DNA from 3 places in the Rhodococcus sp. 4CII genome. Region 1 is predicted to be linked to each of the others. Evidence: riboswitches for the same ligand, from Rfam matches in the RefSeq annotation. Region 1 holds a riboswitch; each other region holds the start of a gene.
What was found. Region 1 has a riboswitch for S-adenosylmethionine ahead of H0B43_RS43245 (putative leader peptide). Riboswitches for the same ligand answer to the same signal wherever they lie in the genome.

Region 2: another riboswitch for S-adenosylmethionine. It lies ahead of H0B43_RS05570 (bifunctional o-acetylhomoserine/o-acetylserine sulfhydrylase); the one in region 1 lies ahead of H0B43_RS43245 (putative leader peptide).
Region 3: another riboswitch for S-adenosylmethionine. It lies ahead of H0B43_RS14800 (aminotransferase class V-fold PLP-dependent enzyme); the one in region 1 lies ahead of H0B43_RS43245 (putative leader peptide).

The regions. Positions count from the first base shown of each region.
Region 1 is NZ_JACCFE010000002.1:5,340,936-5,344,184, forward strand. Features, by position in the region: gene H0B43_RS25485 (sulfite exporter TauE/SafE family protein) at 66-833, opposite strand; SAM riboswitch class I at 1,035-1,131, shown strand; gene H0B43_RS43245 (putative leader peptide) at 1,139-1,213, shown strand; gene H0B43_RS25490 (amino acid ABC transporter permease) at 1,428-2,366, shown strand; gene H0B43_RS25495 (amino acid ABC transporter ATP-binding protein) at 2,363-3,145, shown strand; gene H0B43_RS25500 (ABC transporter substrate-binding protein) at 3,197-3,249, shown strand, end outside.
Region 2 is NZ_JACCFE010000002.1:984,921-988,169, forward strand. Features, by position in the region: gene H0B43_RS05560 (MFS transporter) at 1-23, opposite strand, end outside; gene H0B43_RS05565 (NADP-dependent isocitrate dehydrogenase) at 183-1,406, opposite strand; SAM riboswitch class IV at 1,681-1,801, shown strand; gene H0B43_RS05570 (bifunctional o-acetylhomoserine/o-acetylserine sulfhydrylase) at 1,914-3,197, shown strand; gene H0B43_RS05575 (homoserine O-acetyltransferase) at 3,194-3,249, shown strand, end outside.
Region 3 is NZ_JACCFE010000002.1:3,039,991-3,043,239, reverse strand. Features, by position in the region: gene H0B43_RS14805 (MlaD family protein) at 257-1,504, shown strand; SAM riboswitch class IV at 1,585-1,699, shown strand; gene H0B43_RS14800 (aminotransferase class V-fold PLP-dependent enzyme) at 1,751-3,046, shown strand; gene H0B43_RS43140 (putative leader peptide) at 3,051-3,143, shown strand; gene H0B43_RS14795 (hypothetical protein) at 3,193-3,249, shown strand, end outside.

The sequences.
Region 1 (3,249 bases):
AGCCCGGGTGCTCTACTTCGTTGCTCACCGACCCAGTATGAGGGAGCGGGAGGGGGCGTGCGCGACTATGCGAGCAGCCGGAACAGTCCGATGAGGCCGACGACGACGATGGTTCCCCGCAGCGCGGTCGGCGACAGCCGGCGACCGTAGCGGGCGCCGAGCACGCCGCCGAGCAGCGAGCCGACCGCGATGAGGCCGGCGGCCGCCCAGCTGATCCGGTCGAAGGCCACGAGCGTGTACGCGGTCGCGGCCACGACGTTGACGATCAGCGACAACAGGTTCTTCGCGCCGTTCATCCGCTGCAGGCTCTCGGGCAGGATCGCGCCCATCACGCCCATCAGGAGGATGCCCTGCGCGGCGGTGAAGTATCCGCCGTACACGCCCACGGCGAACGTGCCTGCAGTCAGCAGGCCGAGGCGCGTCGCGCTCAGGCCCGCCTCGTGGCTGCCCCGCTGTTTGGCCCACGCCTGGATCTTCGGCTGCAACACCACCAGGAGCAGGGCGAGGATCAGCAGCACCGGAACGACGAGTTCGAACACCGTCTCGGGTAGATGCAGCAGCAACCACGAGCCGAGAATCGCACCGGACAGCGACGCCGGGATCTGCCATCGCAGCCGCGGTCCCTGCCCGGCCAGCTCGCGTCGGTATCCCCACGTGCCGGACACGCCGCCGGCCACCAGGCCGATCGCGTTCGACATCGTCGCCGTCACCGGGGGGAACCCGAAGGCGACCAGGGTGGGGAAGGTGATGAGCGTGCCGCTGCCGACGATGGCGTTGATCGCGCCGGCGCCCACACCGGCTACCAGGATCGCGATGACTTCGAGTGGTGTCACCGGGGCGACGTTACAAGGGCCCACGGCGGCCGGGCAGCCGGGTCGCGCGACGGCGGCGATGCTCCGATCCAACCGCATTCCCCGGCGGATGTCAGCACTTCTGCGCACGGTGATTCTTGCGTTCGTCCGGCACCATTTCCCCTGTGTTACAGGGGAATACCCTGTGTTGACGCCGTGCGGGAAGACGGCTAGTGTTCGCTTCAACCATCCAGAGCGACCGAGAGACCTGGCTCGTTGACGTCGCAGCAACCCTTCCGAATCTTTCGGGTGCGGGTGCTACCGCCAGGATCGATGGAAGGCATCACATGAACTACCTTGCGCGCCCAGCATGGCGCAGACGGCACATCGACCTGTGCCGGACCACCTCCTGCCACTGTTGACGATCTCTTGCACCACACTCACCAGGCACGACGCCCGGTGAGCATCTGACGCGCGCCCGCATTCGGCGGTAGCCGCGCGCCTCCACTCGTCCCGTTCCAGGTGAAAGGCCGCCTCAGTGATGTCTGTCATAAGTGGTGAGGGAGCGTGAGCGCACCAGTCCGGGCGCGGTCGACCGCGCCCCAGAGTTCAGCTACCGCCCCTCAGGACTCAGGTATCGCCGGTGACCGGCCGGAGGACGCGGCACTGGAAGTCGCGCGGAGGTGGCATCCGTGGCGGTGGGTCGTCAGCGTCGTCGTCCTGGTGCTGCTCGCGCAGTTCGTCCACGGTCTCGCCACCAACCCGGGGTGGGACTGGGCGACGTTCGCCAAGTACTTCACCGCCGGCTCCGTGCTGCAGGCGCTGTGGATGACGGTGAAGCTGACGCTGTGGGGGACGGTCCTCGGGTTCGCGCTCGGTGTGGTGCTGGCCGTCAGCCGCCTGTCGCACAACCCGGTACTGCAGGTGATCGCCTGGGTGTACATCTGGGCGTTCCGGTCGATCCCGCTGATCGTGCAGTTGCTGTTCTGGTTCAACATCACGTACCTGTATCAGACTCTGTCGCTGGGTATTCCGTTCGGGCCCGGCTTCTTCACGGTCGAGGTCAACGGCGTCATCAGCGGCTTCACCGCCGCCGTCATCGGACTGGCCCTGCATCAGGCCGCGTATTCCGCCGAGATCATCCGCTCCGGCATCATCTCGGTGGACCACGGGCAGATCGAGGCGGCGCAATCGTTGGGCATACCCCGCCGGCGCCAGTTCTTCAAGATCGTTCTGCCTCAGGCCATGCGCGGCATCCTCCCGAATGCCGCGAACGAGGTGATCAGCCTGTTCAAGGGCACCTCGATCGTGTCGACGATGGCGATCGCCGAACTGTTCTACCAGGTGCAGGTGATCTTCGGTAGGAACGGCCGCGTCGTGCCACTGCTGATGGTCGCGACGATCTGGTACATCATCCTGACCACGCTGTTGTCGATCGGCCAGTACTACGTCGAGCGACACTATGCACGCGGATCGGCTCGGGCACTGCCGCCGACCCCGTGGCAGAAGCTCACCCGGAAGTTCGCCGAGATCCGCGACGCCGGTGTCTCCGTACCGAGAGGTGCCACGAAATGACGGTCGACGCCCAGCCGGCGGAGTTCGCCGTGGAGGTGCGCGGAGTGCACAAGTCCTTCGGCGCACTCGACGTCCTGCAGGGTGTGGACCTGCTGGTCCGCAAGGGCGAGGTGACGGTGATCCTGGGCCCGTCGGGCTCCGGCAAGTCCACGCTGCTGCGCACCCTGAATCACCTGGAGAAGGTCGACCGGGGCACCATCCGCATCGACGGTGACCTGATCGGATACCGGCGCAAGGGCGGCAAACTGCACGAACTGCGTGAGCGCGAGATCCTGAAGCAGCGGTCCCGGATCGGATTCGTGTTCCAGAACTTCAACCTGTTCCCGCATCTGACGGTGCTGGAGAACGTGATCGAGGCGCCGGTGTCGGCGCAGGGCCGTGACCGGGCCGAGGTCGAGGTGGAGGCGAAGGCACTCCTCGAGCGGGTCGGGGTGGGCGACAAGGCCCACGAGTACCCGCGACAACTGTCCGGCGGACAGCAGCAACGGGTCGCGATCGCCCGGGCTCTCGCGCTGCGTCCGGCGGTGATCCTGTTCGACGAGCCCACCTCCGCGCTCGACCCCGAACTGGTCGGCGAGGTGCTGGCCGTCATCAAGCAACTGGCACGCGACGGCGCCACCCTCGTGATCGTCACCCACGAGGTGGGCTTCGCCCGCGAGGTCGCCGACACCGCCGTGTTCATGGACGCCGGAGTCGTCGTGGAACTGGGCCCGCCCGCACAGGTCATCGACAACCCGCAGCACGACCGCACCAAGGCATTCCTCTCCCGAGTTCTCTGATCCACCACACCTGTTCTCCACACGATCGGTGTGGATCCCCGAAAGGCACACATGTCCACCGCACGGTTCCGTACGAAGATCCTGGCCTCGGCCCTCACCACCGT
Region 2 (3,249 bases), 4.4 Mb from region 1:
CGGGCAGGCGCGGAAGTAGTCACGAAGAACAGTCAACGACGGCATCCCGGGTTCTCTTCCCGCTTCCGCCGTGGGGTGAGCACACTCACTTCGTCGGCGCGCCTCCCCCGACTTCCCGCAGACGACGAACGGGACACCCCGACGTGGGGAGCGTCCCGTTCCGTACTGCCGTCGTGCGGTGCCTACTGCTCGGCGATCGCCTTCTGGAGGTTGATGTCCAGCGTGCCGAGGAACTCCTCCGTGGTGAGGTAGCCCTGGTCGCCGCCGACCAGCATCGCGAGGTCTTTGGTCATCTGGCCGCCCTCGACGGTCTTGATGACCACGTCTTCGAGCTCCTGCGCGAAGCCGATGACGTCGGGGGTGTTGTCCAGCTTGCCGCGGTGCTCGAGTCCACGGGTCCACGCGAAGATCGACGCGATCGGGTTGGTGGACGTCGGCTTGCCCTGCTGGTGCTGACGGTAGTGACGCGTCACGGTGCCGTGCGCAGCCTCGGCCTCACACGTCTTTCCGTCCGGGGTCAGCAGCACGGAGGTCATGAGACCCAGCGAACCGAAGCCCTGCGCGACGGTGTCGGACTGGACGTCACCGTCGTAGTTCTTGCAGGCCCAGACGTAGCCGCCCTCCCACTTGAGCGCCGACGCGACCATGTCGTCGATGAGGCGGTGCTCGTAGGTGAGACCCGCCGCGTCGAACTCCGGCTTGAACTCGGTCTCGTAGACGTGCTGGAAGATGTCCTTGAACGCACCGTCGTACGCCTTGAGGATGGTGTTCTTCGTCGACAAATACACCGGGTAGTTCTGCTGCAGGCCGTAGTTGAGCGAGGCGCGCGCGAAGTCCTCGATGGACTTGGTGAAGTTGTACTGACCCTGGACGACGCCGCCGCCGTCGGGAAAGTTCACCAGTTCGTGCTCGATCGGCTCGCTGCCGTCCTCGGGCGTGTAGGTGATCATCACCTTGCCGGGGCCGGGGACCTTGAAGTCGGTGGCGCGGTACTGGTCACCGAAGGCGTGACGACCGATGATGATCGGCTTGGTCCAGCCCGGAACCAGTCGCGGAACGTTGGAGATGATGATCGGCGCGCGGAAGATCGTGCCACCGAGGATGTTGCGGATCGTGCCGTTGGGCGACCGCCACATCTTCTTGAGGCCGAACTCCTCGACGCGTGCCTCGTCCGGGGTGATGGTCGCGCACTTGACGCCGACGCCGTGCTTCTTGATGGCGTTGGCGGCGTCGACGGTCACCTGGTCGTCGGTCTCGTCCCGGTGCTCGATGCCGAGATCGTAGTACTCGAGGTTCACATCCAGGTAAGGATGGATCAGCTTGTCTTTGATGAACTGCCAGATAATGCGTGTCATTTCGTCGCCGTCGAGTTCGACGACGGTGCCCTCAACCTTGATCTTGGACATGGGTGCTTCGCGTCCTCCTAGGAAGATTCCCTGGTTACACGGTTGCGGGCGCACTTCGTGAGTGGGTCCGCGAACGGTTCGCTTATCAAACGTAGACGGTCACAGCGGCCCCTGGGAGACCGCGCTTTAACAAGACAAGCGTACTGCTATACGCCGGGCTCGCAACACACGGGGTGCGGGAACCCGCCCCTACTGGCGGGTAACTTTTGCCTGCTAGTGGCCCTGATCGGTGCCGATTCCGGCCGTTCCACCGCAGCCGCTAAGATTCACCACAGGTCATGAGTGCCAGCAACGAGCCCCGGCTAGCTGGCCGGCAACCCTCCACCGCGGTGGGGTGCCCCGGGTGATGACCTGGTTCCCTGATTCATACAACAGTCGGGTGACAAGCGCGGGTCCGACATCGGAGGTTCATGATGTGTTGTTGTCGTAGATAGACCCCAGACAGCCCTGCGCGCGAACGAACAGCTCGTCGTCCGCGCCTCGTCAGACCACTGGAGTAGACAGCACATGACCGAGAACTGGTCGTTCGAGACCAAGCAGATCCACGCCGGGCAGACGTCCGACGCGACCACCAAGGCGCGGGCGCTGCCGATCTACCAGACCACCTCGTACACGTTCGACAGCACCGATCACGCTGCCGCGCTGTTCGGTCTGGCCGAACCGGGCAACATCTACACCCGCATCATGAACCCCACCCAGGACGCGGTCGAACAGCGCATCGCCGCCCTCGAAGGCGGCGTTGCCGCGCTTCTCCTCGCGTCGGGTCAGGCCGCCGAGACGTTCGCGATCCTGAACCTCGCCGAGGCCGGCGACCACATCGTCTCCAGCCCGCGGCTCTACGGCGGCACCTACAACCTGTTCCACTACTCGCTGCCCAAGCTCGGCATCGAGGTCTCGTTCGTCGAAGACCCCGACGACCTCGAGCAGTGGCGCGCCGCCGTCCGCCCCAACACGAAAGCGTTCTACGGCGAGACCATCTCCAATCCGCGCAACGACGTCCTCGACCTGCCCGGCATCTCCGGGATCGCGCATCAGCACGGCATCCCGCTGATCGTCGACAACACGGTGGCGACCCCCTACCTGATCCGCCCCCTCGAGCACGGCGCGGACATCGTGGTGCACTCCGCCACCAAGTACCTCGGCGGGCACGGCACGGCGATCGCCGGGGTCATCGTCGACGGCGGCACGTTCGACTGGACGCAGGGCCGCCACAGCAACTTCACCACGCCCGACCCGAGCTACCACGGTGTCGTCTTTGCCGAACTCGGACCGCCGGCGTTCGCCCTCAAGGCACGGGTGCAGTTGCTGCGCGACCTCGGCTCGGCGGTCTCCCCGTTCAACGCGTTCCTCATCGCGCAGGGTCTCGAGACCCTCAGCCTGCGGATGGAACGCCACGTGTCGAACGCGACCGCCGTCGCCGAGTACCTCGACGCCCGGCCGGAGGTCGTGTCCGTCGGATACGCCGGGCTCGCGTCCTCGCCCTGGCACGACCGGGCGAAGCAGATCGCCCCGAGGGGCGCGGGCGCCATCGTGACGTTCGAGCTCGCCGGTGGCATCGACGCGGGCAAGAAGTTCGTCAACGCGCTCACCCTGCACAGCCACGTCGCGAACATCGGCGACGTCCGGTCGCTGGTGATCCACCCCGCGTCCACCACGCACTCCCAGCTGACCCCCGAGGAGCAGGCCGCGAGCGGTGTCACTCCCGGACTGGTCCGACTGGCTGTCGGCATCGAAGGGATCGACGACATCATCGCCGATATCGAGACCGGACTTACGGCGGCGGCATCTTGACAGTGAGCGCAGTACAGAACCTGCCCGCGGCGGACGGACGTCTCGGCACCCT
Region 3 (3,249 bases), 2.3 Mb from region 1:
GTCCTGTTGGGTACCGAAGATATTCCAAACTGAAAATTCAGTCAAGACCGGTGAGTGACGTGCGACACCGGCGCCGGTGCGGAGTTTGCGCAGCTGACGAGTTCGGACTAGATATATGTGTGACCGTTAGTCTCATGTATGTCTCTGTCATCGGAGTGCCTGTGTCTGCCGCCAACGTCAACCGTCGTTCCGCGAGCCGGTCCCGACTCGCCGCAGCCGGGAGGGCGCTCGGTTCATGTGGCATGGACGGTGGACGGTGAGGTCGCCGCTCGTCCGGTGGCAGCTGATCGGGTTCGTTCTCGTGGCCCTCGCGGGCCTCGTCTACGTCGGTGCCAACTACGTGCGCCTCGACAATCTCCTCGGCTTCGGTGAATACACCGTGAACCTGGAGTTGGAAACGTCGGGCGGAATCTTCACCAATGCCGAAGTCACCTACCGCGGCGTGCCGGTGGGGCGCGTCGGGGAGATGTCCCTGACCGCGGACGGCGTCGTCGTCGAACTGAAGATCGACAAGAGCGCCCCCGACATCCCCGCGTCAGCGAAAGCCGTTGTGGCGAACAGATCCGCGATCGGCGAGCAGTACGTCGACCTCCAGCCGGACACGGACCGCGGGCCGTTCCTGGCGAACGGATCCCGCATCGCCGCGGTCGATACCTCGACACCCGTGCCCGTCGAAGAATTGCTGGCGGGCACACAGGGATTGACCGAGTCCGTGCCGATCGACGCGCTCCATACCGTCGTGACGGAACTCGGCGCGGCATTCGGCGGCAGAGGGGACGACCTTCGGTCGCTCGCGGACTCGCTGTCCGGGATGTCGGAATCCGGCATCGAATCACTCGACCGGACAGTTGCTTTGGTGCGCGACAGCCGGACTGTTCTGGAGACGCAGTCCGAACAGTCCTCGGCGATCGAGGATTTCAGTGCAGATCTGGACTCGCTTGCGGATCGCTTGCGGATCAGCGACCCCGACGTCCGGCGGCTGATCGACAACGCAAACCCAGCGAGCGAGCAACTGGGGCAACTGGTCTCGGACGTCGGCCCCGGCCTCACGACGTACCGTGCCAACCTCTCGGTGACGGCGAAGACGATCTCGGCGCAGGCCACGGCCCTGCAGACGCTGTTCGTCTATCTGCCGGGGGTGGCGGCGGCGTCGTCGACCATCGCGCCCGACGACGGGACCGTCCACCTCGGTCTGGTGGCCGAGACCGGCAACCCCCCGTCGTGCACCGTCGGCTACGAGGGCACTCGGGCGATCCTCGCCGACATGAAGCGGCAGGACCCGAACTTCGACGACACGGAGCAGGACTTCCCGCAGAACACCGCCGCGTCCTGTGCGGCCCCGCAGGGCAGCCTCACCGGCGTCCGCAGCGCGAACCGGATCGTGTTCGGCGACCCTGCCACCGTTCAGCCGTGGGACTCGAAACCGAAGAAGGACCCGAACAGGCTGGACCTCAACCCGATTGCGAATCAGCTGGCGCCGCTCCTCGGGGTGACGCCTCGCTGACGCGAGTTCGCCTCCCCGACTCCGGGTCCTCTCGACGTTCGGGTTGACATCTGCGCGCCGATCCTGCAATCTTCGAAACAGGTCACGAGTACCAGCGTCAAGCCCCGGCTAGCTGGTCGGCAACCCTCCACCGCGGCGGGGTGCTCCGGGTGACGACCAGGCTGTGGTTCACACCGGACCCGGCAAGCGCGGACTCCGAGAGGGCACCGACCCTGCGACGAGTCCCTGACTACGAGGGATGTCGTGATGACTGCTGTATTGACCGCCGACGTGTGTGTAGCCCCGCTGGCCCAAGTTTCGGGCTCCGACCTGCGGGTTCCGCTGGTGCAGGGCGGCGACTGCGCCTACGTCAACTTCGACTACGCGGCGAGCGCGCCTGCCCTGGCGCAGGTCACCGACCGGATCGCGGCGCTGCTGCCCACCTATTCGAGCGTGCACCGCGGCGCCGGCTACGCGTCGCGGATCTCGACCGAATGCTACGAGAAGGCCCGCGACTCCGTTGCCCGGTTCGTCGGTGCGGACGACGACCAGGTGGTGGTGTTCACCCGGAACACGACCGACTCGCTGAATCTGCTCGCCGGATGCGTTCCCGGCAGCACCGTGGTTCTCGACATCGAGCACCATGCGAATCTGTTGCCGTGGAAGGGCTCTCGCATCGTGAGGGCTGCGGACACTCTGGCGGAGACCGTCCGGCTGCTCGTCGCGGAACTGTGCTCGAAGCCCACCGCCCTGCTCGCGGTGACGGGTGCCTCCAACGTCACCGGTGAAGTGCTGCCGATCGCGGCCCTCGCCGAGGTCGCGCATCGTTGCGGTGCACGGATTCTCGTCGACGCCGCGCAACTCGCACCGCACCGCCGCATCGACCTCGCGGAGTGCGGTGTCGACTACCTCGCGTTCTCCGGGCACAAGCTGTACGCCCCGTTCGGCGCGGGTGTGCTGGTGGGCCGCCGGGACTGGCTCGACGCCGCCGATCCCTACCTCGCAGGCGGCGGAGCGGTGCGCAACGTGACCGTCGAATCCACCCAGTGGGCACCCGCTCCTGCCCGGCACGAGGCCGGCACGCCCAACGTGCTCGGTGCCGCGGCCCTCGCCGCCGCGTGCGACGCGCTGTCCGCGCTGGACTTCGGCGCCGTGGCCGAACACGAGGCCGCGCTCACCGCCCGGCTCCACGACGGACTCGGCTGCGTCGACGGTCTGGAGTTCCTGCGGCTGTGGTCGGACGCCCCCGACACGGTCGGAATCGTGACGTTCACGATCGACGGCTTCGAGCCGGGGGAAATCGCCGCCTACCTGTCCGCCGAGCACGGCATCGGGGTACGCGACGGCCGCTTCTGCGCGCATCCGCTGCTGAGACGCCTCGGGCGGCCCGACGGTGCCGTCCGGGTGAGTGTCGGGCTCGGCAGTTGCTCCGCAGACGTGGATCGACTGGTCCAGGCCGTGCGCACCCTGGTCGCCGGCCGTCGGAACTGGGACTACGCCAAGGAGAGCGGACAGTGGAATCCGGTGCCGGAGACTCGCTTTTCGCGGGACGCGCTAGTATGAGCCCATGGCATCGCAGGCTGGGAGCACAATGATTGCTCACTGGTGCCGTCGGCATGTAGATCTCTGCCGAACCGCCTCGGGTATGTGTTCGAGCTGACCGTTCTGCCGGCTCCGTTTCATTCACACGTCATTCCCGAGGAACCCCAATGTCTCGAGACAATGCCTTCGTTTCCCGTCCCCTTCGCGTCGCCGTCGAACTGACC